Linked DNA regions of Roseiconus lacunae. The protein of the gene in region 2 interacts with the protein of the main gene of each other region in a pairwise test. Links are inferred from orthologs where the notes say so. Each region holds a gene or a part of one and is shown on either strand. Other genes may lie near its edges.

Evidence for each region.
Region 1: the proteins of FYC48_RS14290 (region 2) and typA interact in binary tests that used the Escherichia coli proteins (3 or more experiments, as listed by UniProt). The link is inferred for Roseiconus lacunae from one-to-one orthologs.

The regions. Positions count from the first base shown.
Region 1 is NZ_VSZO01000009.1:274,455-289,769, forward strand. Bases 7,285-10,244 are described here. They hold typA (translational GTPase TypA), read right to left. Parts: upstream 9,712-10,244; coding sequence 7,858-9,711; downstream 7,285-7,857. Other genes in these bases: FYC48_RS28145 (hypothetical protein), read right to left, coding at 7,285-7,325; FYC48_RS13780 (Na(+)-translocating NADH-quinone reductase subunit A), read left to right, coding at 10,156-10,244. Also shown: FYC48_RS13735 (glycosyltransferase family 2 protein), read right to left, coding at 1-315; FYC48_RS13740 (hypothetical protein), read right to left, coding at 449-1,210; FYC48_RS13745 (glycosyltransferase family protein), read right to left, coding at 1,798-2,994; FYC48_RS13750 (hypothetical protein), read left to right, coding at 3,477-4,535; FYC48_RS13755 (sensor histidine kinase), read right to left, coding at 4,676-5,362; FYC48_RS13760 (STAS domain-containing protein), read right to left, coding at 5,365-5,730; FYC48_RS13765 (hypothetical protein), read right to left, coding at 5,969-6,511; more of FYC48_RS28145, read right to left, coding at 6,798-7,284; more of FYC48_RS13780, read left to right, coding at 10,245-11,505; FYC48_RS13785 (NADH:ubiquinone reductase (Na(+)-transporting) subunit B), read left to right, coding at 11,624-12,922; FYC48_RS13790 (Na(+)-translocating NADH-quinone reductase subunit C), read left to right, coding at 12,909-13,727; FYC48_RS13795 (NADH:ubiquinone reductase (Na(+)-transporting) subunit D), read left to right, coding at 13,731-14,357; nqrE (NADH:ubiquinone reductase (Na(+)-transporting) subunit E), read left to right, coding at 14,379-15,017; nqrF (NADH:ubiquinone reductase (Na(+)-transporting) subunit F), read left to right, coding at 15,074-15,315. UniProt on the Escherichia coli protein: A 50S ribosomal subunit assembly protein with GTPase and nucleotide-independent chaperone activity, required for 50S subunit assembly at low temperatures, may also play a role in translation.
Region 2 is NZ_VSZO01000010.1:34,850-50,159, reverse strand. The notes cover bases 5,947-8,901. They hold FYC48_RS14290 (class I SAM-dependent methyltransferase), read left to right. Parts: upstream 5,947-6,254; coding sequence 6,255-8,549; downstream 8,550-8,901. Other genes in these bases: FYC48_RS14295 (DUF3311 domain-containing protein), read right to left, coding at 5,947-5,963. Also shown: FYC48_RS14315 (DUF6702 family protein), read left to right, coding at 1-10; FYC48_RS14310 (alpha/beta hydrolase-fold protein), read left to right, coding at 617-3,214; FYC48_RS14305 (DUF1569 domain-containing protein), read left to right, coding at 3,510-3,968; FYC48_RS14300 (sodium:solute symporter family protein), read right to left, coding at 4,102-5,694; more of FYC48_RS14295, read right to left, coding at 5,697-5,946; FYC48_RS14280 (hybrid sensor histidine kinase/response regulator), read right to left, coding at 8,995-14,859; FYC48_RS14275 (class I SAM-dependent methyltransferase), read left to right, coding at 15,188-15,310. UniProt on the Escherichia coli protein: Specifically methylates the guanine in position 2445 (m2G2445) and the guanine in position 2069 (m7G2069) of 23S rRNA. Methylation occurs before assembly of 23S rRNA into 50S subunits.

The DNA.
Region 1 (15,315 bases), on a different replicon or contig from region 2:
GATCACGACCTCTCCACGGACATACTGCAAACCGGTCCGAATCGCACGCCCAAATCCGCCGGGCGGTTGCCTTCGAACCAGCCGAATCGATGGCCACCGCTGCTTGCGTTCCAGCACCACCGCCTCGGTCTGATCCTGGCTGTTGTCATTTACGACAATGACTTCGGTTGCAATGTGATGCTCATCAAGCAAGAACGCCATCAGGTCATCCAGGCAGGGACCGATGTTTTCCTGCTCGTTATAAGCCGGGATCACAATCGAAAGCTGCGGACGTCGCTCGGTACTACGTTCTGGCGTTCCAACTAAGTCAGGCATGTTGATTCGCCTCGTCGTAAGGGGACGACTGAGACACTAGAAAAAGATCTTGTGGTCTATCATGTCTCTGCGGTTGATGTTCTGTCGTCCGCACTCACGAAAACACGATTCTGATTTTACGAACTTGCATTCGCTAGGCACTCTGACTTTGCACCAACAGTCCCGCCGAAACCCCACCGAGGACTAACATGACGATCAGGGCACCGATACGACCTTTCGGTTGCTGGAACACGAAAACGAACAAATAAACCACCGTCAAACAAAGCAGTCCTGTGTTACGATCTTGCCGGAACCCCTCGGTGACAAGTTTGACGAAGGCACCAAAGGAGACCAACGCGCAAGCGGTTCCCGAAAGCTGCAAGAAAGTACGCATGGCATTGAACGAGCTTTCTCCGGTCACACGGTTCGCCGACATCAATGCCATCACCGCAAGTGCGGTCGCGCTCCCCAGGATGAACAGGATCAACCCCAGCATCCACCACGGCATTCCGGCTTTGTCAGTCATGTCGCGTTGCAGTTTGTCTGCCCGCTTCATGTCATCCGCGGCACGCTCAAGTGCCAATGCCCCAGGCGAAATATCCAAGCCTGCGGTCATGTGTCCGCGAACGAGTTGCCCGGTGGCCTTATTAAAACCGCATTTGGTGCACAACACCGCTTCGGCAGCCATTTCCGCGTTGCAGTTCGGACACAACGCACCGATGTTGTTGCTGAATCCCTCCTCGTCAAACAGATCGTTCAGCGGATTACCCGCCGCCGTCGTCCCCACGCTCTGTGCCGCCGGAGCGGCGGGAACCTGGATTGGCGCCTTGCACTTTGGGCAGGAAACGGTGCGACCGGCAAACTGCTCTTTGACCGAGAGGGACTGACCGCATTGGCAACGAATCGAGATCGGCATGGATTCTGACGAGAGAAAGTGGGGGAGAGATCGGCGCAATCCGCCTGAGTGCACTCAACCTGACCAATCCAGGCCCAGCGTGAGTAATGCAGGAGGGCTAGGAACAACCGATCCGAAGCTTTTTCAGCCGAACGCGTTCGCATCGGGCGACGTCAGCTAAACCGCCGCCACGGCTAAACACCGTCGGCTCACAAGTCGGCACGCATCGGATTTCGGAGAGGTTCTCAGGAGACACGGATTCACAAGACACATTGTGACCTAGCAACGTCCGTTCGTCCAGATTTACAACGACGACCGCTCCCAATGCTTTGCGGCCGATTGTTCACAGGCCCACTGCTTACAATCACCGGTCCATTGTTCACCGGTCCAACGAGCTGTCCAGCAAGACGCCGATGCCATCGCACAGATTCGGGGCAACTCGTGCTGGTTTTTACGGTTCTACCGCGCAACGGCTCCGAACAAAGCGTCAACGTCCCGATCAAACAGCACGCGGCAAGCAAGGTGAATCGCGATGCACGCATGAGATTCCGCTATCGTTGAGGTCCCGCTGCCCGCCGCGCTCCGGTAAATCCAACGATGCCGATGCATTACGTCGCGTCGCGGAGACGATCGACAAAATCTGGAAACGCGGCTCGCACCCGACTCCAGTTCGGAATCGCTTCCGCCCCGTTAGGGTCGGCGCGAAAGACTTCGGCGGCCGTCGTGATGCAAGTTGCAAACGCGTCAATCATCGTTTCTTCGCCATGGCGATCGTAATCCAAGCCATTGACGCGTGCATCGGCGGCATACTGTCGAATACAGTCCTGAGCGGTGCGCAAAAACAAGCTCCGCAAGGTGATGAACGCACCGTCGCCCAAAATTACGCCTTGGCTGGCAAGCGTTCGGTAGATCGTTGTCAAAATGTCGGTCGCCATTTTCATCAGTCCCGCCTGCTTGTTGTGCAACGAAGCGTCCTGATGCTTATGCTCATACAAACGACACAAGTCCGCTTGGCAGACACGCTTCAAAGAGGTGTTGCGGAACACTTCTGCCAACGTTCCGACTTCCAGCCCCCAATCGCTGGGAATCCGATTGGTTCTCGCCAGATTTCGCGTCAGTGAGAATTCACCTGAGAGCGGATATCGAAAGTTCGCTAGGAAATGAACAAATCGGTTACTGGGGTAAATCTTCATCAACGCCCGCAGCAGCGGCGCTACCAACAACCGAACCACTCGGCCGTGCATTCGATCGGTCACGCGAGCGTAATACGCTTTGCAGAATTCAAAGTCGAGCGCCGGATGCACCATCGGTAGACACAATCGTGACAACAGCGTCCGATCGTAGTCCACAATGTCACAGTCGTGGAGTGCGAAGACTTCGATCGACGGATCTGCAAGCAGGTATCCGAACGCCGTCCACACGCTACGCCCTTTGCCGGGTGTGTTGACCGGAATCCCGGCATCGATCAATTCGTCATACATCCCCTGCACTTTTGGACCGTCGGTCCATAACACTTTGCACCTTGACCCCAATGAGGCGACTTTCTGTAGCGTTTCCTGGTAGTCGGATTCATCGGGAGCAACCCCAAGCGTCACCACAATCGTGTCGACGTAGTCGGCACCGGCGAGCTCTGCGACGATCTTGTCAAAGGGTTCGGCGCGCATGTCCGATGCCGTCACCGGCAAAACTAAGCCGACCTTGGACTCCTGTGTCGCGGCCACCAACATCTCTTCCATCTGATCCAACCCGCCAGTCCGCAAGTCGTGAATGGTTGTGATCAGTTCGTGCTGAAAGAAGTCAGGCATGGTGCACCGCCAATTGCGAAAGGGAATCCAGTGCCGGCGTTTGCCACATCGGCAAACCGAAATCAAGGCCAGAGAAGAGTTTCCGTTGATCGACACAGACAATCAACCCCGGACCGCACGACCCGACAAAGAGGGGAAATCAAAGGGACCACAACGGCGGTCTATGTCGACGCGGTCGCTCATCGCCGGCCAGCATTGGTCGCCAAAGGTTGGTAAGACGCCCCGGCCTGCGATCAATCGCGACTGGCCACACACTACAAATTAGACCTTTTGTCTTGTTTTCGAGTCCGCGGTCACTTAGAACGTATTGGAAAAGCATCCTGCCGCAACAAACCTAGTGCTCCGTCTAGATCAAATGTTCGAGTTCGGCTCATCGGCCGATGGGCGTTCGCCTCGGTGATTGCACCGAAACCGTGGCGAACGCCATGCGGCTAATCCTAATTTCGAAGGTTGACGAAGCACTAGCCAACGAAATACGGCTGATGGGCCACACCCGATTTTTAGCCGTACCGAAACACTCGACCGAAATCGCGAGTCGAAAACCGGACCGTGACAGCGAAACAAAGGACGACATTACGATGGTGATTGCATCTCCTTCACGCCGTGGATCCATCGGCGTCGTGATCATGTTCGCCGTGACCACGTTCGCTTTAAAAGGAACCGCCGACGAACCCCCGACACGCACCGATCAGTCATCCAACGATCAGTCATCCAACGATCAGTCATCCAACGATCAGTCATCCAACGATCAGTCATCCAACGATCAGTCATCCAACGATCGGTCGCACAGCAACGCCGATCACGCCCTGCGAATCACGACCGAGGCGGCAAAGAATTACGAATTCTATCCCACTAGCAATCCGGCTCGGCAGTTCGCATTCCAGCCCCGCTCGGTCCTGCGATGGTCCAACCCGGTCGCGGGTGAGATCTACGGAAACGTTTACCTTTGGACCGACAATGGGAGACCACAAGTAATCGGATCGATCTATCAGTGGTATTCACCGATGACACACGGATCACACGAGTTTCATTCACTCTGCGCCGAAGCAATCGAAGGACAACGACAAGGCCGCACCGTCATGCGTTCCCAGGATCCGGGTCTTTCCTGGCAACAAGTCCCCGAACAACCGGAAGTCGCCGAAACGAAACCCCGCCGAACGCGACAGCTCAGCTCAATCGCACGACGGTTTCAGATCACCAAAACAGATCGTGAATCAGTCACTCGCCAACTTCGACTGCTCGCCCAACCAATTTATCGCTACGGCGATCAGGATTCCGACATCGTCGACGGTGCAATTTACACGTTTGTGCAGGGCACAGACCCAGAAGTCTTCTTGCTGATCGAATCGATTAAGCTAAACGGCAAAGACCGCTGGCACTACGCGTTCGCCCGCATGAACAGCGTCAAATTTGTTGCCGAGTACCGCGACCGCGACGGTGAATACCGAGACGTCTGGACGAAGGAAATTCAACCCTGGGGCGTCGTCAAAAGCGGGCGAGAACCGTACGCCAACTTCGGCCCGTTCAACGCCAGCAACTAGTGCGCCGACCATCTTAAATCTCCGCCCGTCGGCTCATCAGCCGATGGGATTTAGCCGCGGTGATTGCACCAAGACCGTGGCGAACTCCATACGGCTAATCCAAATTTCGAAAGTTGACGAAGCACTCGCTAACTCGCCGATCAATCAACGGGAGCGCAATCAAAGTGCAGCGTGACCGTGGTTGGGCCGCCAACAGACGAATCCACGACCACGCGATTCCCGACCAAGGCGGCTCGCCCCTTCATCGCACGAATTCCGAAGTGACCGGTCGGCACGCTTTCCGGATCAAATCCTTTACCATGATCCTGAACCACCATCCTCGCGTCGTCGCATTTGATGGTGATCGCTGACGCTTCGCCATGCCGGACCGCATTGCGAACCGCTTCGACCAGAATCCGATACGCCGACGTCGCCACACTGCGATCCAAATCGGGATCCGCCAGCGGTGTCCCCTCGCTGACCTGCCAAGTGACATCGCGGTTGGCACCGCATATCTTCGCCACGGTGTCCCTGGCTGCCATCAACCAGGGGAGACTCTCGAGTTCTGGTGGGTAGATCTCGGTCAGTAGATTTCGGCCCAGCGACAGTGCCTCACGCAACCAATCGTTGACTTGGCCAAGTTGCTGCCTAGCGCTATCACTCAAAACGACGTCGCTATCGGCGTTTGCCGACTCTGCTTTCGCCGCCAACGATTGCACCGTCGCCGAGGCACCAAAGATCAACGGAAGCAGTAAGTCGTGCAAGTCATGCGCGATTTGCGAACGTTCCAGATCGAGTAGCTCTGACGCGGCCGGAAGGCCACCACCGGGGGGCTGTGAGGGTGGCATCCTCAGCTAAACCAACCTTTCTTTTCGAAGCTAGAGATCGCCTTTTCCTCAGATGCTTGGATGTCAAACAGCTTATTGAGGTTGGTGATTTTGAAGACCTCGAGGACGTTCGGAGAGACCTCGCAAAACTTCAGGTTCACGCTCTGAGCCTTGCAAGTCTTATTCAGCATGACCAACTTCGTGATCATCGCCGACGACATGAATGAGACGCCTCGAAAGTTCAACAACAGTTTCTTGTTGATCGCTTGCGGTACGGCCTCCTGCAATTCCCGGCCGACCTGCTCAATTCGTTGGCTATCGAGAATCTTGCTGTCCATAAACCCGACAACCAAGACTTCGCCGTTATTTTCCGTTGTGGTGGCCGACATTGACAATGCTGCTATGAGTAGATGAAGGGGCCAGCGAAAGTTCATGGATGCTCAAAACACATCCCCTTTCGATCCCAACAGAGTACCAGCCCGAACGGCCCAGGGCAATTCGGCGGCCCTTCTCGGGACGAGATTCTCGGCGGATCGTTCCCCCGACTAGGAAGCCTTCTCCCATTGGGAAAGCCCGGCAATTATTGCCGACCGCAGAAAGCAGACCTCGCCGATGTGAAACAGCCGACTAACGCAGATGAAGCTTCGTCGCGTCGACCATCACCGTGTCGATGTCGGCATTGAATGTCGCCGAACCGGTTACCAACACCACGTCGCCTTTTTTAATCCCCAGTGCAGTACGTGCATCGCCCGGAATCACATTTCCGTCGGCACCGACAAATCGAACAATCGCCTTGGGAGCCATCGCCAACTTCCGCTTACAGAACGGACAATTATCAGCGTGTTCGGGATCGCCACCGGCGTGATCTTCGTCGGGAAGTTGCGAAATCATAAACGCGACCTCGCCTGGCTGAAACGGATCGCTGTCCCCCGCGTCGATCCGTCCTGCGATCACGACGACTTCGTTTTCCATCTCAGCTTCTTTGATTTCCGTCGGCGTCTTTGCCTCTCCTTCAGGGGCTTCGGAAAGCAACAACTCCGGCGCCGTCGCCTGAGGTCGATCCTGACTGGCATCGGTCGTTGCCAGCTCGGCCGAATCACACCCGACCAAGACAACGCAGCCGAGCACGGCGACAAATGTGAATCGAATCAAACCAATAAACATCTTCATCTACCATCGCCCCTCAGATAACAGCGACTCAGCTTTAATAATCCAGCGTACCAACACTGGATTGCCACTACAGCGGACGGCGTTAACAGACACAGCGTTTCAGCCACCGTTGAACACCTGACAAGAAGCGTTGTCGCTCCCGCCGAATTTCCGCTAACGCTCTGCGGATAACGAAGGGTCAACGGCGCCCGTTATCCTTGAAGCAATCAGCGGGGAACGGCGTAAGCCCATCACGGCTTACACCGCGCCGGATAAACTTGCCCCTAGAAGCAATGGCCAAACGTGATTATTCCACGCCGCTCAATTCGTCGATCGATTTCTGGATCGATTCCTTCACTTCGTTGTACTTACCCACCGGATCAACATTTTCATCCGATGTATGCAAAGTATCGTCGACCGCGGTGAAGTCATTGATCAATGACTCGAGCGACGCTTTTGCCGCAGCCTTGGTCTCCGAGTCATCCATTTTTGCGACCATCTCTTCGCCGGCGATCAACACCTCGCCAACGTGGTGCAATGCTCCGTGGGCGTAGCTGGGGTTCGAATCGCTCATATGCTTGGCGATTTCCTTGTTCAGCTCGGTGACCTCGGCGACAACTTCGTCAATCGACTTAAAGTCATGGCTATGGTCATCGTCATGATCGCCGTGGTCGTGACCGGCGTGATCACCATGGTCATGACCATCTTCATGATCGTGCTCAGCCGTTTCGGTCTCGCTGACGGTCGTCGTCGACGACTGGCCACAGCCGGGAACGATTGCCAACGAAAAGGCGGCCAAAATACCGAGGCAAAATGTAAAAGTTGTCTTGGTCATCGAGTGTTTGTGTGGGTAGAAGGAAGGTGGGGGTGACAATCGGCACCCTACGACCGAGGCTTGAAGTTGCGTTGATACGGGCGAGATATTCCAGGGGATACGATGATGACGATTGACGCGTCCCCGTATTTTATCGGGACTCCGGCACAGGCATGACACCGTCCATTCCACACCACGTCTCCCAACCGGCGGCCAGACCGGCCGATGGCAGAAAACAGTCGGTGGCGAAAAACAGTCGGTGGCAAGGCGCCAGGCGGTAGGGAAAAATCGACAGCCTTCAATCACGCGACGGAAGGGAAAACGCAGCCGAAGGCCCACGGCAGCTTGAAACGCCGACGGGATTCTGACGACAATTATCCCTCACGATTACGCACGCGGCAACGGCTTGGTTCAAACCGTTTGGAACACCCCAGCACTTCGTTCCATTTGAAAATACGGGTTCGAGTCATTAGCCGCGGGTGTTAACCCCGGTTAACGCACCGAAACCGTGGCGAACGCCATGCGGTTAACCCTGAAATCGATCCGGAATTCCCTAGCTTCGCCGCTCGCGACGGCGTTCGGATTCCTTCAACAGGATCTTCCGCAACCGAATGCTTTCCGGTGTCACTTCGACCAGTTCGTCATCTTCGATGTATTCGAGTGCCATTTCGAGCGACATATCGCGCGGCGGCTTTAAAATTACATTTTCGTCGCTACCAGAGGCACGCATATTGGTCAGCTTTTTCTCGCGGCAAGGATTCACCGTGATGTCATTGTCACGAGCATTCTCGCCTACAATCATGCCTTCATAGACATCGATCCCGGCGGGCACGAAAAATTCGCCACGATCCTGCAACCCGAACAGGGCAAACGGCATCGTCTTCCCACTGACCATCGAAATCAACACACCGTTGGATCGACGGGGAACCTCGGCTTCTAGCGGACGGTAGCTATCGAAACGGTTGTGAATCACTGCGGTCCCACGAGTCGCATTAAGCAATCGCGTTCGCAACCCGATCAACCCCCGCGATGGAATGGTGAAACGCAGCAAGCTGTACTCGCCACGCTGCTTCATTTCCTCGAGCGCGCCACGTCGCAGGCCGACCAACTCCATGACCGGCCCCATTGCCTCGGTCGGAACCTCAACCCGAAGTTGCTCAAACGGCTCATGAAGCTTGCCGTCGATTTCGCGGTTAATCACACGTGGCTTACCAATGCTCAGCTCGTATCCCTCGCGCCGCATCGTTTCGATCAAGACCGCCAGGTGCAATACGCCGCGCCCCTTCACCGCGTAGGCCTCGGTACCCGGGATCATTTCGACCCGCAGGGCGACATTCCGCTCCAACTCCTTTTCCAACCGGCCCTTAATCTGACGCGTCGTCACGTACTTGCCTTCGCGTCCGGCCAGTGGTGACGAATTGACCGCGAACACCATTTCCAGCGTCGGCTCATCGACTTCCAACCGCGGGTAGGGATTATTCGCGTCGACCTTCGAAATCGTGTCACCGATCTCGACACCCTCAAGACCTTCGATCGCGACGATGTCACCGGCAGTGGCCGTCTCGGTCTTCGTTCGCCCGAGCTTATCAAACACATACAAGCCAGCAACTTTGTGCTTGACCACGCCCTCTTTTTGGTGCAAATCGATCGTTTGCCCCTCGGTGATCTCTCCCGCACCGATTCGGCCGATCGCGATTCGGCCAACATATTTGCTCCAGTCCAACGTCGTCGCCATCATCCGCAGGGAAGACTTGGTATCGACGACGGGCCCCGGAAGGTGATCGACCAATAGATCGAGTAGCGGCCGCATGTCTTCACTCGGCGTCTCCGGATCGTCGGTCGCAAACCCAGCTTTCGCACTCGCGAACACATAAGCGACCGAGTCGAGTTGATCTTCCCCACCGAGTTCGGCGAGTAATTCGAGGGCCTCATCGAGCGCCTCGGCAGACCGTGCGTCGGGCCGATCGATTTTGTTCACCACGATAATCGGTTTGACGCCCGCGTTGAGGGCCTTTTCCAGAACATAGCGCGTCTGCGGCATCGGGCCTTCGGCGGCATCGACCAACACCAAACAACCGTCAGCCATTCGCACCACTCGCTCGACCTCACCGCCAAAGTCGGCGTGACCAGGCGTGTCGATCAAGTTGATTTTGACGTCCCGATAACTGATCGCGATGTTCTTCGACAGAATCGTGATCCCACGCTCTCGCTCTAAGTCGTTGGAGTCCAAAATCTGCTCGCCTTTCAATTCCGTGTCACGGAACTGGCCGCTCTGTCGCAGCAAGCAGTCAACCATGGTCGTCTTGCCATGGTCGACGTGGGCGATAATGACGACATTCCGAATATCGGCACGTCGTTCGGATGCGCCGTCTTGTTCGGAAACTGCAAGTGGTTCGGACTGAGACAAGGTAACAAAAACGTGTTGGTGAAGACTTTGCGCCAAAGTCGAAGAGAGTTTGGCTGGGCGGAACGACACGTATCAGATCAATTGTGCCCCTAGGGATAAACGACGAGATCTTGCAAAACTTGATCTTGCGGAAGATCGCATCGCTAACCCGCGGGCACCGGAAACTTACTTACCCTAAAAGCCAGGATTGATCGACGAGTGTCTGAACATCGAGCACCTGCCCTTTGCGGGTTCACTAAAGAGTTGTAATATTCCGCACAGCAACCACGTGAAGAGTCCGAAACGCCTGCGATTCGTCGTCGCGGGCTTTGACTAGCACCAACTTTGTGAAATAAATCACAAAGTCCTCCTGCATTTGTACAACGTTCGAGCGTGAATCCACCGGCTCTTCGGTGATTTGTTGTGTCGACGACGGATGCACACCCACCGCTTCTCCCTAGGCATATGATCACGATCAAAGAGGGACTGGATCTTCCGATTCTCGGCAATCCCGCCCAGCACATTGAAGTTGCCAAGCCTGTCAAACAGGTCGCATTACTTGGCGACGATTACATCGGAATGAAGCCAACCATGTTGGTGTCGCCCGGTGACAAGGTCAAACTCGGTCAACCGTTGTTCACGGACAAGAAAACCGAGGGCGTGACCTACACGTCGCCGGCCGCCGGTACGGTCGCGGACGTCATCCGCGGAAAGAAACGAAAATTTGAAGCGATCATCATCGACGTTGATCCCTCGCCCGCCGAAAGTGACAGCGTCACCTTTGACGTCGGCGATTTGGACTCGATGAGCGGTGAAGCGTTGACGTCCCTGCTGACCGAAAGCGGTCTATGGACGGCACTGCGGACACGCCCGTTTGGAAAGATCCCCGCGCCCGGAACGACGCCGAGTTCGATCTTTGTCCAAGCGATCGACACCAACCCACTTGCGGCTTGCCCCGCAACGGCGATGGCGGACCGAAAGGACCAATTCATCGTCGGCCTTCGAGCCCTCACTAAGCTGACCGAAGGCACCGTACATGTTTGTAAAGCTCCGGGATCCGAAATCCCCGGTGACGGGGTCAACGGCGTTCAAGTCACCGAGTTTGGCGGTCCACACCCCGCGGGGCTCGTGGGCACGCACATCCACGAACTCGACCCGGTCGGTCCGAACAAAATGGCTTGGTACCTCGGCTACCAAGACGTGATCGCAATCGGGGCGTTGATCACAACCGGCAAGCTGGACGTTCGCCGCGTGATTTCGCTGGCGGGCCCGGTCATCGACAAACCGCGTTTGCTAGAAACCCGTCTCGGCGCTTCGGTGACCGAGTTGATCGACGGGGAGTATGACAGCGATGTTAAAGTTCGCCCGATCTCCGGTTCGGTGCTCAACGGGCACACCGCCATCGCCCCGCATCAGTTCCTGGGCCGATTCCACACGCAGATTTCCGTGCTTGCCGAAGGCGACGTGCGGGAATTCCTCGGCTGGCAAATGCCCGGGTTTGATAAGTACAGCACCACGCGAGTGTTCGCGTCGGCGATGTTGCCCGGGAAAAAATTTGCCTTCACGACCTCGACCGGCGGCAGCGAGCGTGCCATGGTCCCATTGGGGACGTACGAAAAGGTCATGCCACTGGACATCCTGCCGACGCAATTGCTGCGGGCGTTGATTGTCCGCGACACCGATCAAGCCCAACAGCTCGGCGCCCTCGAACTTGAAGAAGAAGACTTGGCGTTGTGCACGTTCGTTTGTCCCGGGAAGTATGAATACGGATCCCTGCTTCGCGAGAACCTGACAACGATCGAGCGTGAAGGCTAACCACGCAATCATTCCCCCGTTCAACGATTGGCGCCCGCCGCCATCGATTCCAGCATTTGATTTCGGCAATTCTGAATCGATCCAAATCACCCGAAATTTTTTGGACACTGAGTAACCAATGAAAGCACTTCGCGATGCTCTGGACAAAGTCCATCCGCTCTTTGCCAAGGGCGGACCGCTGCAGATCGCGTATCCAATGTACGAGGCGCTCGACACGTTCTTGTACACACCGGGCGAAGTCGCGCATGGCAAAACGCACGTGCGCGACACGATCGATCTGAAGCGAATGATGATCACAGTGGTCATGGCACTCGTGCCAGCGACCTTATTCGGTATGTGGAACGTCGGTTACCAAGCAAACTTGGCGATCCAACAAGCCGCCGAAGCCGGAGAGCTTTACCAAGGCGGACTTTACTACGACTTCCACCACTGGCTCGGCTTCGCCAACGATCCGAGCAACATCACGGATTGCTTCTTCTTGGGGGCGATCCACTTTCTTCCGATGTACATCGTTTGCATGTTCGTCGGGGGACACATCGAGTTGGTTTTCAGTGTTCTACGCGGGCACGAGATCAACGAAGGCTTTTTGGTAACCGGTCTGCTGTTTCCCCTGACGTTGCCCGCGTCGATTCCGCTGTGGCAAGTCGCCGTGGGGATCTCGTTCGGGGTGATCGTCGCTAAGGAAGTGTTCGGCGGCACGGGGCGGAACTTCTTGAACGTGGCATTGACCAGTCGTGCGTTCTTGTACTTTGCCTACGCCGGCCAAATCAGTGGTGACAAAGTCTGGACGGCGGTGGACGGTTTCAGCGGTGCGACGGCCCTCGGCCAAATGGCCGCGGCTACGCCCGACCCGAGTGGCGAAACGAACGCCGCGATCGCGTCGTTGCAAAGTGTTCCCTATGCCCTCGGCCAAGCCGACCCGGTCACCTGGACCGAGCCGATCACCCTGACCAGCGCGTTTCTTGGGACCATTCAAGGCTGCGTCGGCGAAACCAGCACGCTGATGTGCTTCATCGGTGCGGCGATCCTGATCGGAACCGGCATCGGCTCGTGGAAAATCATGGCCGGCGTCCTCGGCGGCGTGACCGCAACGGCACTGTTCCTTAATGGCGTCAGTGGCCACACCAACCCGATGATGGACGTTCCGTTTTACTGGCACTTTGCCGTCGGCGGTCTGGCCTTTGGACTGGTCTTTATGGCGACTGACCCTGTCAGCGCCTCGATGACTGAAACTGGAAAATGGATCTATGGCGGTTTGATCGGGTTCATGACGGTGCTGATCCGCTGCATCAACCCGGCGTTCCCCGAAGGTATCATGCTGGCGATTCTGTTCGGCAACGTCTTCGCCCCACTGATCGATTACTTCGTTGTCTCCATGAATGTTCGCCGGAGGATGGCTCGTTATGCCGCAACGTGATTCAATGCTCGGAACCCTGCTGACCGCAACGATCTTGTGTGTGGTCTGCTCCGCCGTCGTCAGCGTCGCCGCTGTCGGCCTGCGTGACCGGCAGGAACAGAATAAAGTCCTCGACCGCCAAAAGAACATTTTGGACGCGACCGGTTTGGCTCGCGGCGAATATGGTCTGCCGGCGGCCGAGCTGTCAAAAGAACAGATCGAAGAGTTGACCGGCTGGATTAGCGAAAAGCTGGTGGACTTGGAAACCGGTGAGTACGTCACCGACATGGATCCGGCCGACTACGATCCGCGTGAAGCCGCCGAGAAACCGGACAGCAGCATCGCGATCACCGACGTCGTCTACGATCCCGGTGTCGATCGCCGCGAAAAGATTGCCAAGGTCTACGTGGTAAAAAAGCCCGGTTCCGAAGGTGACTTTCAGCAGATCGTATTGCCGGTTTATGGCAAAGGATTGTGGTCGACCCTGTACGGCTACTTGGCGTTGCGAAGTGACTTGCAGACGATCCAGGGTCTGACATTCTACCAACACGCCGAAACGCCGGGTCTTGGCGGTGAAGTCGACAATCCGGCATGGAAAGCCCAGTGGGAAGGCCAACAACTTTACGACGACGAAGGCCAGCCAGCCGCGATCGTCGCAAAGGGCCCCGCCCCGTCGGGAAGCGTCTATGCCGTCGACGGCCTATCGGGTGCAACGATTACCAGCCGAGGCGTGACGAACCTGCTTCGCTATTGGGCGAGTGAGAATGGCTATGGCCCATTCATCTCGCAACTCAAAGACAAACAATCCGACCAGTCGGGATCTTAAGACATGGCAGAACCACAAGCGAAAAAGGTCGTGCTCGATCCGTTGATCGACAACAATCCGATCGCCCTACAGATCCTCGGGATTTGTAGTGCCTTGGCGGTCACGACCAAGTTAGAAACCTCAATCGTGATGGCGATCGCCGTGATCCTGGTCACGGCATTCAGCAACTTGGCTGTCAGTGCCATCCGATCATTCATCCCCAGCAGCATCCGGATTATCGTCCAGATGACCGTGATCGCGTCGCTGGTAATCGTCGTCGACCAAGTCCTCAAGGCGTTCTTGTTCGACATCAGCAAACAGCTTAGCGTCTTCGTCGGTTTGATCATCACCAACTGTATTGTGATGGGACGTGCCGAAGGCTTCGCGATGAAAAACAAACCGGGCGTCAGTTTCCTCGACGGTGTCGGCAATGGCCTAGGTTACGGCTTGGTCTTGCTGTTCGTCGCGGTCTTCCGTGAATTGTTCGGCAGCGGCACGCTGTTCGGCTACGAAATCCTGGCACTCGATCGTAACGGTGGTTGGTACAACCCCAACAACCTGATGCTCTTGCCGCCGAGCGCGTTTTTCTTGATCGGACTTTTGATCTGGATCATCCGCGCGTACAAACCCGAACAAATCGAAGAGGCGTAAGGGAACGAAATCATGGAAAATGTGATCGAAACACACCTCAGCATTTTGCTGAAAGCCATCTTCGTCGAAAACTTGGCACTCGCATTCTTTCTCGGAATGTGCACGTTCTTGGCAATCAGCAAGAACGTCAAGACAGCCATCGGCCTCGGCATCGCCGTGATCGTGATCGAAGCGATCACCGTCCCGGCGAACCAGTTGATCTACTCGTTGCTGCTCAAGAAAGGCGCGCTGACTTGGCTGAACGGATTCGTGTCGACGGAAACGATTGACTTTGCCACCGTCGATCTGAGCTTTCTGGGATTCATTAGCTTCATCGGCGTGATCGCGGCGATGGTCCAAATCCTGGAAATGTTCTTGGACAAGTTCGTCCCATCGCTTTACAACACGCTGGGAATCTTTTTGCCGCTTATCACGGTGAACTGTGCGATCTTAGGTGCGTCACTGTTCATGCAGGAACGCAGCTACACCTTTGCCCAATCGTGCACTTATGGTGTCGGCTGCGGGATCGGCTGGGCCCTCGCGATCGCGGCACTGGCCGGTATCCGAGAAAAAATGAAATATAGCGATGTTCCACCCCCGCTTCGCGGTTTGGGCATCACATTTATCACGGTTGGGTTAATGGCGCTTGCGTTTATGTCCTTCAGCGGAATCCAGTTGTAATCCGCCGCCAGCCCCTCCTTGAATTCCTAAATATTTAATCAGTCAAAGAGACGAAAATGGCCACCATCTTTCTTGGCGTCCTGATGTTCACCGCGGTGGTGGTGGCACTCGTGGTCGTCATTTTGCTCGCCAAAAAGCAACTTGTTGCTTCCGGCCCGGTCAAAATTCTGATCAACGATCAGAAAGAGATCGAAGTACCAGCCGGCGGTAAACTTCTCGGCGCACTCGCCGACGCTGGGATCTTTGTTTCCAGTGCCTGCGGTGGCGGTGGAACCTGTGCGCAGTGCCGCGTGAAAGT
Region 2 (15,310 bases):
CCCGCATTGATGCGATGATTGGACGGGGCCCATCCTGAGCCTACCAACAATCCGAATTGTACCAACATCCGAATTGTACCAAGGGCTGGGGGCCGGGCTCGCAGCCTGCGTTAATTGCTTGTTCGTTTCCCAGTGCTGCAGCCGCCAGTCATCCACGGTCTGCTCCGCGTCGGCGAAACCATGAACCTGATCGCGCCGCCAAAGGTCGGCAAAAGCTGGTTGGCCATCCACCCACACTTCCGCATCCGTCGTTGGCGATGTCCCAGATTTTGCATTGCAGGGCGGCGCGTTGTGGAGATCCGGTCATTCGGTGGCTGTCCTTGTCAGTCCTTCGTAGAAAGCGGATGAGCTTTCAATGTCGTTCGGCTCTCCGAGCCGATTACGTCGCGCGATTACGCTTTCGGCTTGGGGATCCGAGCGACATTCATTGCGCGGCTTGTGGCTCGATTGGCTTGGCTGTCTTCTTCAGAAAACGGTCGAGGTCGCTTCAGCAGACCGATCTAGGTGATCTTCACCCGAGATGGGTTTTGCGATTGGTTCCTCCGTCACTTGGCGATTGATTAAACTTTGCAGCTTTCCTCTCCGTAGCTGCAACGTTTCTCCCGCCGAGGCAACCATGCGAAGCCTGTTTCAGATAGCGGCGATCCTGGTGATCGCCGTTCCCGCCATCGCGTCCAACGAGACCGACCGTCAGGTCAACCCGGATGTCCCCCGAGGTACGGTCACGACTGGCGTCTTTGATCGTAGTGAAATTTACCCCGGGACGACCCGCAATTTTAGCGTTTACGTTCCTGCTCAATATGATTCGACAAAGCCAGCCAATTTGATGGTGTTTATGGATGGGCGAAATTATGTTCGCCCCGGCGGACCCTTTCGTGTCCCCACGGTCCTGGACAACCTGATCGCCCAAGAAGCGATCCCAACGACGATCGCTGTCTTTGTCGATCCCGGGACCCTATCGGCGACGAAAAATGGAGCGAAGAACCGTAGCAATCGTTCTTTCGAATATGACGCGATGAGCGATCGCTATGCGAAATTCCTTATTGACGAGTTTTTGCCTGTCGCCCTGAAGGATTTGAATGTTTCGTCGTCGCCGCTGGATCGTGCCGTCTGCGGAATCTCCTCCGGCGCCATCTGCGCCTTCACGGTAGCTTGGCACCGCCCCGATCAATTTGGAAACGTCCTCAGTCACATCGGGAGCTACACCAACATTCGTGGTGGAATTGTCTATCCGGGGCTTGTTCGCAAGACTCACCAATCACCGAAACCGATCAAGGTCTACCTACAGGAAGGCGTCGATGATTTGGATAACGTTCATGGTGATTGGCCGTTGGCGAACCACGACCTCGCTGCCGCACTGCAGTTCGCCGGGTACCAATACAAATTGGAGATGACCGAGGGTGGCCACAGTGCGAAGTGGGCCGGCGAAGTGTTGCCCGGGGCGATTCGTTGGCTCTGGGACGAGGACGCAGAATCCACCAAGATTCCTTCCACGGCGACGAAGCCCAAGTGGGAACCTCATCCCGATGCGATTCGCCAAGCGGGCGTTCCCGAAGGAACCGTTGAAGTCATGTCGCCATGGGAATCGAAAGTCTTTCCAGGAATGGTTCGTGACTGGGCGATTTACGTGCCCGCACAGTATGATCCGAAGACACCGGCCGCGCTGATGGTCTTTCAAGATGGCGAACGCATGCGCAAAATTGACGGTCGCTGGCGAATTCCGATTGTGTTCGACAATCTGATCGCGCGGGGGGAGATGCCACCGACGATCGCTGTGTTCTTGAACCCAGGGCACGATCAATCGAAGCCTCGCCAACGCAACCGTAGCAGCAATCGCGGTTTTGAATACGACAGTCTCGGCGACCGATACGCTCGGTTTCTGACCGAGGAGATTCTTCCGGTGGTCGAGCAAAAGTACAACGTCTCTTCGGATCCTCAGCGGCGAGCGATTGGTGGTTCCAGCAGTGGCGCGATCTGTGCATTCACCGTCGCCTGGAATCGTCCCGATCAATTCGGAAAGGTTTATTCCAACGTCGGTAGCTTTACGCATTTGCGCGGCGGAAATATCTATCCCGGTCTGGTTCGCAAGACGGAGCCCAAGCCGATTCGGGTCTACATGGCCGATACCAGTGGTGACGTCGACAACGCATTCGGAAGTTGGCCGTGGGCGAATCAGCGAATGGCGTCGGCTCTAAAGTACATGGGATACGATGTTCGCTTCGATTGGGCGGAAGGCTATGCACACAATGCTGACTATGGTAGCAGTTGCTTTCCCGATGCGATGGCATGGCTCTGGCGAAACGAAACTCATCAACCGGTGGTCGATACCAGCGACGATCTTGGCGGAGATTATCCGTTGTTACGATTGTTGATTCCCGGCGAAGGCTGGGAGATCGTTGCCAAAGATCTGGGCTTTGCCGACGCACCGTGTGCGGATGCCGAGGGGAATTTTTACTACAGCGACATGCGGGCTCCGGCGGTCTATCGGGTCGACGCTGGTGACGGGCAGCAAACTAAAATCGCGGACGTACCGGTTAGCGGTCTGATGTTTGGCCCAGATGGCTTGCTATATGGATGCCAAGGATCGAAACGTCAGGTTGTCGCGATTGATCCGGAAAATGGAACTACCAAAACGGTCGCTTCCGATTTGCGCCCCAACGATCTTGCAATTACAAAGGACGGAACTCTGTTTGTCACCGAAACGCCGACCAGTCGAGTCCTGCGAATCAATCCGGGAAATGGAGAAGTCGTCATTGCCGACGAAGGAATTAACAAACCGAATGGCATCGCGCTGACGGCCGATGGGGGAACCTTGGCGGTTTCTGACTACGGAGGTGATCGGACGTGGACTTTTCGCGTCAATGCCGATCAATCGCTCGACGCCAAGATGCCAACGATGCCGATGCGAGTTCCCATCGATCCAGAAGGCGAGTTTAATTTCAACGAGCCTCCTCCGCGTCAGGCAACCGCAAAAGGCGATGGCATGGCGATCGATCGAGCCGGTCGGTTTTATGTGACCAGTGAACTCGGCGTACAAGTTTTCGACCCTAGCGGACGGCCTTGTGGTGTGTTGCCGAAGCCCGATCCGTCAAAGCCGCTGACCAGTTGTGTGTTGGCAGGTGAGGGCCATCGCTATCTGTATGTGACCAATGGCAAAACGATTTATCGGCGGTTGGTCAACGCGGACTCGAACAAGCCAGTCGCCATACCATAGGGTGCGTCATCTGGCGACCGATCGCAAAAACCGTGGGCCGGATGCGGTGGCGTCGGCCCGCATCGAATCGGTAATGATCGATCACGCAAAAAGCGGGTTTTACGGTCGATGTCCGTGCCTCACGGGGCTTTGTTCGAATCATGCCAGCACCTTAAAAAATCGGCTTCAGCCCATCGGCGTCAACCTGCCGTGCGTCGGATTGTCCGGTGCGACCGAATGTGGGTGTTCTCGATGGGCTAGCGATGGGACGATTGGTGAAACGATTCTTTCGTCACTTGTCTCGCGAGAACGGTTCATGTCTACGTCTCATCGAAAGCTACATTTTGATCGTCTTGAAGAAGCGGTCGCCGAAGTCGAGCGTCTTGCAAAGGTCCCTGTTCAAACGACGGGGAACTTTACTTTTCCGCAAATCGTCGAACACTTAGCGACCGCATTCGACATCTCATCGGGGCATCAAACGCCGCCACCGGTGCCGTGGTTGATCCGCGTCGTTGCTCCGTTGATGGCCAAACGCGCCGCTCATCGTCCGATGAAACCGGGGCTCAAATTACCGCAAAAGGCGCAAGCATTTTTTTGGCGTGACGCAGAGCAGCTCGAAGACGCGCTTTCACAATTTCGAACCGCTTATGAGCGTTATCGTTCGATCGACACGCTGCCGCGGCATCCCTTGTTCGGTAACCTCTCGCGAGAAGATAACGAGCAGTTGCAGTGCCGCCACATGGAACTGCACCTTGGGTTCGTGCACCCGCAGTAAGCTCGTTGCCTTTCCCGGTGCTTCGTCTAGCCCAAAACTATGGGATTGGCTGATCAGCGTTTGCCCCGGTTATTACACCGAAACCGTGGCGAACGCCAATCGGCTAGTCCTAACTTCTGAGGTTTTCGAAGCACTAGGCGAAGAATTTCTTCAGGGTCGCTTCGTTAGGCTTGGGGGTGATCAAGGAGACGACCACCATTGTGATCAGCGAGCTGGCGAGCATCGCAACGACCGGCATTAGCTCATACTCTTCGCCGCCAAGAGGCAGTTTCAAAACATAAGTGCGAAGGGCGTCTTGCTCGAGTGCTTGGTAGAACATGTAGCCCCAGCTTGCGATCGCGGCCAAAACGCCGGCGATCGCACCGGCGGCTGACAGGCCACGCCAATAAAGCGCCGCAAAGACGATTGGGAACAACGCGCTGAAACCGCTGAAACACCAAACGCCCATCGCAAAGACGCTTTTCGGGTCAAGTAACCCGAGTCCGTAAGTGACCGCCACAATTGCGATGATGAACAGACGAGTGTAGAGCACCTGTTGGGCATCGGTAACGTTCTCTTTGCCTTTATAGTGCGTCAATATGTCGTTGGTGAAGATGGTGCCCAGACAAAGAAACTGACTGTCGAGGCTACTCATGATGGCCGCCAAGATTCCGGCTGCCAGCAGACCGCCGAGCACTTTTCCGGTCTGTGTTTTCACCAAGAACGGCAGGACCGTGTTGGGATTGTTTGGTAACGGTGGCTTCGGAGGAATCAGATCTCCGGTCGCCCAGACGCCGACCAATACACAGGGTACCCAGACAATCATGATGAAAAGCGGGTGACAAATCACCGGAACTTTAAACGTATTGGCGCTCTTAGCTGTCATCCAGTGTTGGAACAGGTGCGGAAACATCCCGACCGACAACGGGATCAGCAGATAAGTGAAGAATTTAGTTTTGCTCATCTCCATTCGAGTGAGCTTTTCGGTTGGTACCGAATCGGCGAGGACTTGCAAGTTCGCCATCAGGCCATCTTGTCCACCCAAGCGATTTGCGATGACGTAAAACGTCACGACGCCTAAGATCATAAATACGATCGTTTGCAGTGTGTTTGCCCAGGTCGTCCCACGCATTCCGCCGAAGAAGACGTACACCAGCACGACCACACAGATAACTAGCGATCCCATCCATGGCGGGATTCCACCGTGCAGCGCCATGATCGGTTCGCCCGCGGGATTGAGCGCCGGAAATAAATCGGGGGCCAATCCGGCGGTCAGCGATTGAACGACGGAACCGGCACTGATCACGCCGATCAGCAGGTACGGAACGACCAAACCGACCAGAATCGGAAACAGTAGCAGCCCGATAAAATCGCTATCCAATCGATCGCGGAAGAATTCGATTTGGGTGGTGTATTTGTGACGCCGGGCAAACTTCCAAACCTTGACACCGATTAGGAAGAAGCAAAGCGAGTGAATAATTCCACTGCTGCTGGCCAACATTCCATAGACGCCGATGCCCTCTTTGAAGGCTTCACCGCTGCTGCCGACCAAGGCGAACGCGGTCATCGTCGTTCCAAAGATGCTCATGAGCAACAGGAATGGGCCGATCGAATGGCTGGCAACTTGGTAGTCCTCTTTCGTACCCTTGAAAAGGCGTCCCGAAGAAAGTCCTAAGATCAGCAGGATTGCCAAATAGATGATGATGATGATCAACTGTGGCAAGCCAGGATGGTTTAACGATTCCATGTTCACGCCCCCTCATCGTTGGCGGCAGCTTTCGAATCGCCCGCGACACCCACCGTGTCGTCGTCATCGAGCGGCCATGCGATCACGGTCGCCAACGCCCAAGTGAGGCTGGCACCGATGGAGATGCAGGCATGCCAAAACAGGCCGATCGGCATGAATCCGAAAACGAGCGTGTCGCTTTCCCAAAACCAGTTGTCTTGATGCAGAATCAACAACAGCACCACCAGTGCTGCGATGATCCATGGCCCGCGAGATGGATGACTTGACATGCCGTTTGTCCGGTCGAAGTTGATTGGCAGGATGGATGGAAGGGTCCGACAGTGTACTCCCATCGGCAACGATCATGGTAGCCGGGACAGTGTTGCCGCCAAGATTGAATCGGGATCCAATGAGAAGTAACCCCTCTAAATCCGTCTTCGCTCGACCGGTTTCAATCATCTGATGAAGATCGGCAAAGAATTCTTCTCTCCGCCTGAAACTCCTTGCCGAAAACGAAATCTGTTTCACCAGGGCGAACCATCGCGCGGTGGAAATTCCCCAAAAACGATACGCTGGACCCCGTGGACACGAAACTGAATCTTATCGCGACCTGCGTCTTTGGCCTCGAGGCTGTCGTTCGCCGAGAGTTAGAAACCTTGGGCGTGCAAGGCGAAATTGCCGGAGCCGGCCGAGTGCAGTTTCAAGGCGACTGGACGTTGGTGGCGATGGCAAATTTGCACCTTCGGTGTGCCGATCGTATCCTGATCCAAGTCGCCGAACTCCCCGCAACCGATTTCGATTCGCTTTTCGACGCAACCGGTGCAATCGATTGGGCCGACTGGTTGCCCGTCGATGCCGCCTTTCCGGTGGGGGGGCGATCAATCAAGTCGACCTTGACCAGTGTTCCCGCGATCCAGCGAAGTGTGAAGCGGGCTGTCGTCGATTCGATGGTGCGTGGTCACGGAACTTCGCAGCTTGAAGAAACAGGGGCGGTCTACAAAATTGATGTTTCGATCATTGAAGATCACGCGACGCTGACGCTTGATACTTCTGGTGCGTCGCTTCATCGCCGTGGCTATCGAATCGAAGGTGCCCGGTCGCCGCTGCGTGAGACTTTAGCGGCGGCGTTAGTTCAATTGAGTTATTGGAAACCGGGACGCCCGCTTCTTGATCCGTTTTGTGGGACCGGGACGATCCCCATTGAAGCGGCGCGGATCGGACTGAAGATCGCACCCGGCATCGACCGGGAGTTTGCCTTCACGGCCTGGGCTGCCGCGCCATCGGACCTTGTGGAGGACTTGCGGAGTGATGCGGTCAAGGGACAACTTCAAACACTGGACGAACCGATCTTAGCCAGTGATCTCGATGGTCGAGTGGTCCATATTGCCCGCGAGAACGCCAAGCGAGCAGGGGTTGATGGCGTCATTCATTTTCAACGGAAAGACATCCGCGAGGTTTCGACCAAACGACGGTTCGGGTGCTTGATCACGCATGCGCCGTTTGAGTTTCAATCCAAGGAACGAGAAATACAGCCTAAACCGTCATTGCCGGATCGTAGGCATCGCCCCAAAGCGAATTCGGAAAAGTCGGACATGTCGCGTCCCTCACATGAATCTCGTGAGTTGGATTCGTTGTATCGGTTTCTTCCCGAGGTCTTTCGAGGATTGCCGACTTGGTCGCACTACGTTCTGAGTAGTTATCAAGGGTTCGAGCGGGTGCTTGGAAAGTCGGCTGATCGGCGTCGGAAGCTGTACAACGGCAAGCACGAAAATACGTTCTATCAGTTTTATGGTCCAAAGCCGGTGGTCGAACAGCGGCAGCATGACGATGAAGTGACAACCTTGGTTCATGCGGAGGGATCAGCCGCGTTTGGACAGTTAGGGGACAAGGCGGACGAGCAGGCTGAGCTATTTGCCGCGCGACTTCGTAAGCGTGCCCGACATTTGCGGCGATGGCCAACCCGACGTGGCATCACGTGCTTTCGTCTCTACGAACGTGACATTCCAGAGATTCCGCTAGTCGTCGATCGCTACGAAGATCATTTGCATATCACCGAATATGAACGACCGCACGATCGTGATCCCGCACAGCACGCCAACTGGCTTGATCGGATGGCGAAGACAGCGGCGGAAACGCTTGAGATCAACGCAAGCAATGTACACTTTAAGCGTCGGGACCGACAAAAGAACTTCGTCCAGTACGAAAAAGTCGATCAAACGCGGAACCGTTTTCAAGTCAACGAAGGCGGTTTGAAGTTCTGGGTCAACTTGGATGATTACATCGATACCGGGTTGTTTCTCGACCATCGTCAAACACGTTCGATGGTACGTGACTTAGCCAAGGATGCGTGGTTTCTAAATCTCTTTGCCTATACCGGTTCCTTCACGGTGTATGCCGCCGACGGTGGTGCACGCAGGACGACGACAGTCGATCTCTCGAGTACGTACACGCGTTGGACCTGCGAGAACCTTCGCTTAAATGGTTTCTTAAACGATCAAGACGCACCAGACGAACGTCGGTATGCCAGCCAGTCCGATGCCAAACATCAAGTGTTCGCGATGGATGTCTCGAAGTTTATCGAGGAGCATCCTGCCGGAGAGAAATACGACGTCGTTGTCTTTGACCCGCCGACGTATTCTCGCAGTAAAAAAACTGACAATGACTGGAATGTCCAGCAGGACGCGATCCCGTTGTTAAACAAGTTATTGCCACTGGTCCGGCGAGGCGGGGTGGTCTTCTTCTCCAACAACTTCAGACGATTCAAGTTCGATGCTTCGGAGTTGGATGTGAGTGAATGCCACGAAATCTCTTCCCAAACGGTACCCGAGGATTTTCGCAACCGCCGCATTCATCGCTGTTGGCGAATCGTGCGATAGCGTTTGGTAACGCCGTCTCGTCCGAACGTTTGGGAGCTTGCCGATCGACCGAGGACGCTAACCGGCTATTGGACGGGAACGATGCCAAACGCCAATTGGCTAATCCTCATCTCAGAGGTTGGCAAGGCACTGAGCAGAGAATTGCAAATTGAACATGGCGAAAGTTAGATTGAAGAAGACATCGAATGGTGAGGCGAATGATGAAACCGGCCGATCTGTCAGAGCGATTGCTTGATTTGGCGGTGCGTGTGGGGAAAGTAGTCGATGCGTCGCCGGGGACTCGGTAGGGAAAGCATATCGCGGGGCAACTGGTTCGAAATGGAACTTTACCTGCACCAAATAACGAAGAGGCTTGTGCGGCAAGCGTCGTCGAGATTTCATCCGCCAAGCTCGCGTTACGCTCTAAGTGACAAAACTACAATGGTTTAAGGGACGACCAGAAATTTCAGTCGTTGGATTCGTCGACCAACAGATTGATGTAGCGTTCGATTTGATCAAGTTTTTGGCTGACAGTTTCGAGATCCGATTCGTGTGCTGCTTCTTCACAGCACTTCGCCAGTTCCGTCAGCTTTGGCAAGCCGACCGTGCCGCCTGAACCTTTGATCCAGTGAATCTTGGTAGCTACGGCATCTAAATCATCACCACGGAACGAGTTCCAAATCGCCGGAAGTTGCCCATGGACTTTGGTGACCAAGTCAATCGCGAATTGACGCATCCAATCATCCGGAAGGTGCGGTTTGCCGTCTTCTAGCGACGAATCGACGAATGGTTCTTCGGCAGATTCGGCGACCGGTTCGGTCAGTATCTGCGACGAGGTTGCTTGAGATTGTGATGAGTGTTTTGGCGGCAGAACGCTGATCGTTTCGTTTGCCCAGTGTCGTACTTTCTCTAGGACGAGGTCTAGGTCGAGCGGCTTAGAAAGGTAGTCACAGCATCCCGCTTCGCGACACTTATTGTCGTCACCTACCATCGTGTTCGCAGTCATTGCGACGATCGGAATGGTGAGTCCTGCTTCACGTAGCTTCGCTGTCGCGGTGTAGCCATCCATCAACGGCATTTGCATGTCCATCAAGATGACATCCACTTCGCGTTCGATGATGTCGTGACGGTCGTTGACGAAGTAGTCGACGGCTTCCTTTCCGTTTTCAAGTTTCATTACCTTGGCGCCGGCGTTGCTGAGTAGGCGATCGATCAGGTCGCGGTTGGTCGCGGCATCGTCAACGACCAGCACCCGAGCGCCCGTGACGGTGATCGTTTCCCAGCGAGATTCGGCATGTCCGAGGGCAAGCTTGATCGCTTCCATTCGTCCGATCATCCGCGTACCCTGAACGAGCGGCGTCGCGATTTTTAGCGTAAACGTACTGCCGACGCCGGGGGTGCTGGCGACCGTCAGTCCACCGCCTAATGCTTCTGCGAGGTGTTTGCTGATCGAAAGCCCAAGACCCGTACCGCCGTATTTCCGGGTCGTGGACGTATCAGCCTGAGCGAAGGGGTTGAATACCTTCGACATCTGTTCTTCGTTCATGCCGATACCGGAGTCTTCGATTGCGATCGACAACGATGGTTGGGGGGAATCTTCGAATTTGATCACCACGTCGATGCCGCCTTCGTTGGTGAACTTGATGGCATTGCCGAGGACATTCGTGAGGATTTGTCGCAATCGTGTCGGATCGCTCATCACGTATTCCGGAATATCGGACTCGGCCAACAGAGAGATTCCGATTCCCTTTTGTTGTACTTTACCGGAGAGTGATTTGATGACATCACCGACGATCTTCACCGGTGTGCACTCAATCTGCTCGACTTCGATTCGCTCGGCTTCGATCTTCGAAAGATCCAGGATATCGTTCAGCAAGTGCAGTAGATGGCTACCGTTGCTATGGATGGTTTCGAGTTGAAGTCGCTGTTCGTCCGGTTCACAGACCACACCACGCAACATCAATTCGGTGTAACCCAAAACAGCGGTGATGGGTGTGCGGATTTCGTGGCTCATTCGAGCTAAGAAATCACTTTTGACTTGATTGGCGTGCTCTGCGGCGTCCTTGGCTTCTTGTAAGTGGACTTGGGTTGCCCGCAAACGATCCGCCGTTCGTTCGATTTCGACGTTTCGTTGTTGGAGTGTCGCCGTTCGTTCGGCGACCTTTCGTTCCAGTGTTTGGTTTAAGTCTTGTAGTTGGCGAAATCCGTCAGCCTTTTCGAATGCCGCGCCGGCGGCCGACGACAAGTAGTTGGCAATTCGCAGTTCGTCGTCGCCGAACATTCCCATCATGAATGAATTGGCGACGTAAATATGCGCCGTTACCTGGCCGCGGACTAAGATCGGGCAGCACAAGAATGTTCCGTAGTTTTGTTTCTTGATGCCAGCCGAGTCACCGGAGGTGGTTTCAATGATGTTTTCGAAGTCGCAGACAATGGCGGACCGTTGTTCGTCCGATTGACGAACGATATCGAGGTCAAATTGGGCTTGGAGTGAGTCGCCGATCCAATTGCCGTCGCGATCTTTTCGGATTAGCAAGACACGATCGCCACGTAGCAGACGTGACGTTGCTTCGATGATTTCATGATCAATTTCGGATTGATCGGTGCAGACCGCAATCTTGCGGCCGGCTTCGAGCAACGCGTCGAAGCGATCGACCAACGAGACGGACGACTCCTGATCGGTCGCGCCGACTTCGGTTTCATATTGCAGCATCGCTTCGCGAGCCGCATGCAGTTCTTGTTCGTCAACCTGCCAATTGGTTTCGGCCGCCAATTCGGCATACATCAGTGTGGTCTGGATTTCTTCCAATCGCGCGCCTTGGTTGCGAGCGACGATTAGCGATTGACAGAGATAGCTTTGCGCACTCCGGACGCGGCCTGTCAGTGCACAGACCGCGCCCATTTCACGAAGAGCGTGGGGCAATTCGTTCGTAAATTTCCTTGAAATGCGGAGTGCTTTCCGGGCCGCGGAACGCAGTTCACGCAGTTCGCGTCGACGTATCGTGGCGATCTTTGCCGGCTGGGTTTCAATTTTTCTTCGCAGAGCCGAGACGTGCCAAGCAAAGCAGGGACTGGTGTAGGCATTGAACACGGACGCGGCTTCGGCGGTCTTGACCGCTTCGCCAAGTGATTTGGCAGCTTCGGTATAGTTGTCCCGATAGTAATGAAACACCGCGTGGGCGAGTTTGACGTGGCACTCACGCTGGGCGTCATCGACATCACGGCCGACTTCGATTTGCAGGACGTCTTGGGGAATGTTACCGAGCGAAGCCCGAGCCCAAACATCGACGATATTGCCGGTTCCCTGAAAGTCACTTCTTCGGACGGCGGAACGATAGTTGGTTTTCGCGTGTTCAAGGGCCTCGGTGAGGTGACCTTGACGATAGAGCGAGGCGGCGTACTGATACCGTGCCGTGTGTACTTCCCAGAAGTCGCCGGTTCGTTCCAAAATCGAAACTGCTTGACTGGACTCGTGAACGCAGTCTTCGAACTGGCTGGACGAATACAGCAGGATACTTAAAAAGTGCCGGGACTGGCCTTGTCCCCAAATGTCTTGCAGCTTTTTTCGAATCTCAATCGATCGCGTCGCATAGCGTTTGCCTCGGTCATACCAACCGAGCAAGCTCATTGCGGGGGCATGTTCGCTGTACGCTTGCGCGAGCGTCGTCGTCGGACGAAAGCCTTCACCGCGATTCATCCCGCGCAAATGTGACCAGAGGGTGTAGTACTTGTCTCGCGTGTACCAGTAGCCATGCGCGATATGGCTATACAGTTTCTGCCGCAGTAATTCGGATTCGTCCGGTTGTCGATCACCACCGTGAGTCAATCGTGGGAAATAGGTATGCAGTGATTGGACGGTGATTTCTCGCAGCAATCGCATGCCGAGTTGAACGCGATTGTTGCAAATCGGTTCACCGAGGCGTCGGAGAGCAGCCTCGTAGTACTCGACCGCCTGGACTTTGTTTCCGCGTTTAAACGCAAGTTCCCCTAAGCGAGTTGAGACGACCGCCTCGTCATGATCGCTAATCGCGCTGACGGCACATTTGGCCAACCACTCTTGGGCCTGATCGTATTCGCCTTGGAGCATCACCACTTCGCTCATCATCGATTCGATGCGATGGCGAGTTTGCGGGTCAGCGTATTGCTTGGCTCGTGACGCGATCTCGAGTTGTCGTCGCGCGCTGCTGAGAGAAAACTCGGCTCGGGCGGCATCTGCGGCGGCAAGCGCGTGTGGCAACGCCTCGCGATGCATGCTCGCTTCGTCAAAATGGTATGCCAAATCGTAGTGTGCGTTGCCTTGCGTTCGGGCGAGGTAGGCTCCGATTTGGCCGTGCATCCGTCGTTTGACGTTGGGCTTCAAGTCTTTCAGGACGGTTTCCCGAATTTTGTCATGCGCGAACGCATACTCACCGTCCGGTTTGCTCCAGATTAGTCGCTGACGGCGAATGTCGGCGATCAATGAAAAGCTTTCTTCAAGATCGATCTTCGACAGCGTCGCGACCGCATCGAGCGTGAACGTGCTTCCGATTACGGCCGCGGACTCAAGAAAACGAGCCGCCAATTCAGGTAGGTTCTTGATGCGTCCGGAAAGGACTTCGCCGGCGCTTTCGGCCGTTTGGAAGTCGGCCAAGTGATCACGATTGAGCACCCAACGTTCTTGTTCGGAAACTAAAACCGATGATTCGACCATCCCACGAAGCACGGCCGAAGCCATGAAGGGGCTGCCTTCGGCATAGTCCGCGATGACGCCAATGGCGTCGACCGGCAAAGCCCCGGCCATCGATTCACACAGTCGTCCGATGCTGGTTCGATCAAGTGGTCCGAGCGACAGCGATTGATCGGGTCTGGCGATTTCGCGGATGCGATTGGCTTGACCTTCGTCGGGACGCGACAACAGCAAGAGCAGTTGATGTGAGGCATCACTTCGGGTCACCCGCTGTAGCACACGGATCGACTGGTCGTCCATCCACTGGCAATTGTCGAGGGCAACAACCACCGGTTTTTCGGCGCTTCCGAGTCCGGTGAGTAGGGCGGCGAATGCGGTCAGAATCCGGCTTTGACCTAACGCTTCCGGACCTGAGAGTCTTCGTCCGGTCCACTGAAACACGTGAGCCAACTTTGGCATCGCGGTGACCACTTCTTCGCGATAGTCCGACATCAGTTCGGCAAGGCGTTGGCGCAACACGTCATCGGTTTGGCAAACTGTGGCGAGTCGATCGATGACCTGCATCCATGGTGCGTTCGGTTCACCGGTCGCTTGATCGGTCGAGTCACCGTACAAGACGATACAGCCCAGACGTGTTGCCAAACGCGACATTTCTTGGGTCAGTCGGCTCTTGCCCATCCCTGACGGAGATGCGATCAAAATTTGACGCCAAGCACCTTCAAAGATCAAGCCGAGGTTATCGCCCAACGCACGCATTTGCGCTTCACGACCGACGAAGGCCGGGTCGACAAGACCGGCGCGGGCGTCGCTACGACCGATGACGACGGAGGCATCAGGCTCGTCGTTTTCGATCATCTGCAGAATCGCCAGCGCGTCGTCGAGCGCCGCTGCCGCAGACTGATACCGCTCCCGAGGCTCTTTCTGCGCCAGACGCTCGACCATTTCGGCGAGTGGCGACGGGGTGCTACTGGGAAGTTGTCCCGTGTCGAGGTCTTTGGTGGAATGCTGAAGCAGGATCTCACTGATCGTTTCGGCGTCACAGACCGGTCGCCCGGTCAACGCCGCGAACATCACCAAGCCGACGGAGTAAAGGTCTGACGAAGGACCGATATCGTGCCGGATAATGCCAGCAAGTTCTGGAGACGCAAAACGTAGCATCTCGACGCCAAAGGAACTGTCCGGGTAAGCCAAATTGATCCGCCACAGCGGACCATAGCCGGCAAGGACGGCGTGACCGTCGTCACGAAGCAAGAGGTGAGACGGCCGGAAGTCACGATGGATGCCACCCTGTTTGTGGATCTGCACCAATGCCTGCAGGATGTCTACCGCGATCCGCGTGACTTCCAGCGGCGGCAATGGTCCGTCGCGCAAACGATCCGCGAGCGACGTGCCTTCATAAAACGGATACAGAACCTGCAGTTCGTCGTCGACCCATCGATGCGTGATCAGTTTGCAGTAATGTTCGCACTCAACCTTGCTCAATAGCCGTACTTCGTTGTCGAAGCGGACGCGAAGGTTGTTGGGAAGGATCGAACGATCGATTCGGCGTAGCACATAACGACGTCCCGTCTGGTCGTCTTCAACCAGAAGGCTATCTGCATCCGGTACATCCGCTAAGCGGCGCACCAAATGAAAGTGTTCGTCGGAAAGGTCGTGCAGGTTCATTTCGACTGAATCGAGGGGGCCCGATCGGTGGATGCGCACCTCTGGCGCGTACGAGCTGTTCAATCGAGGTGGGGCCTCCCCGAATCCAATGTTTCGCTCACTCAACACGAAACAGCGGTTGCAGGGCCATTGGGGTGGTTTTTACTCGGATACCCGTTGGCTCTAGACAACAGTAGGTCTCCGCTTCTTTACCGAAGCCGTAACTTCTTCGAGGGTTCGCCCTCATTGACGACGCACCGCCAAATCAAAGACTGGTAAGCCCGACGTTGATCCCTAATGATGGGATCAATCACTCGAAAACTCGTTCGCAACACACAGGGGGCATTTCATGTCTGCGATCGATATAGCAACTCCCGTTACCTGGGAGTCGGATTACGCTCAACGCGTCAATCCGGAATTGATGAATCGACTTCTTCACCAGGCCGTCCCGGTGCTTCAGTGGACCGATTGG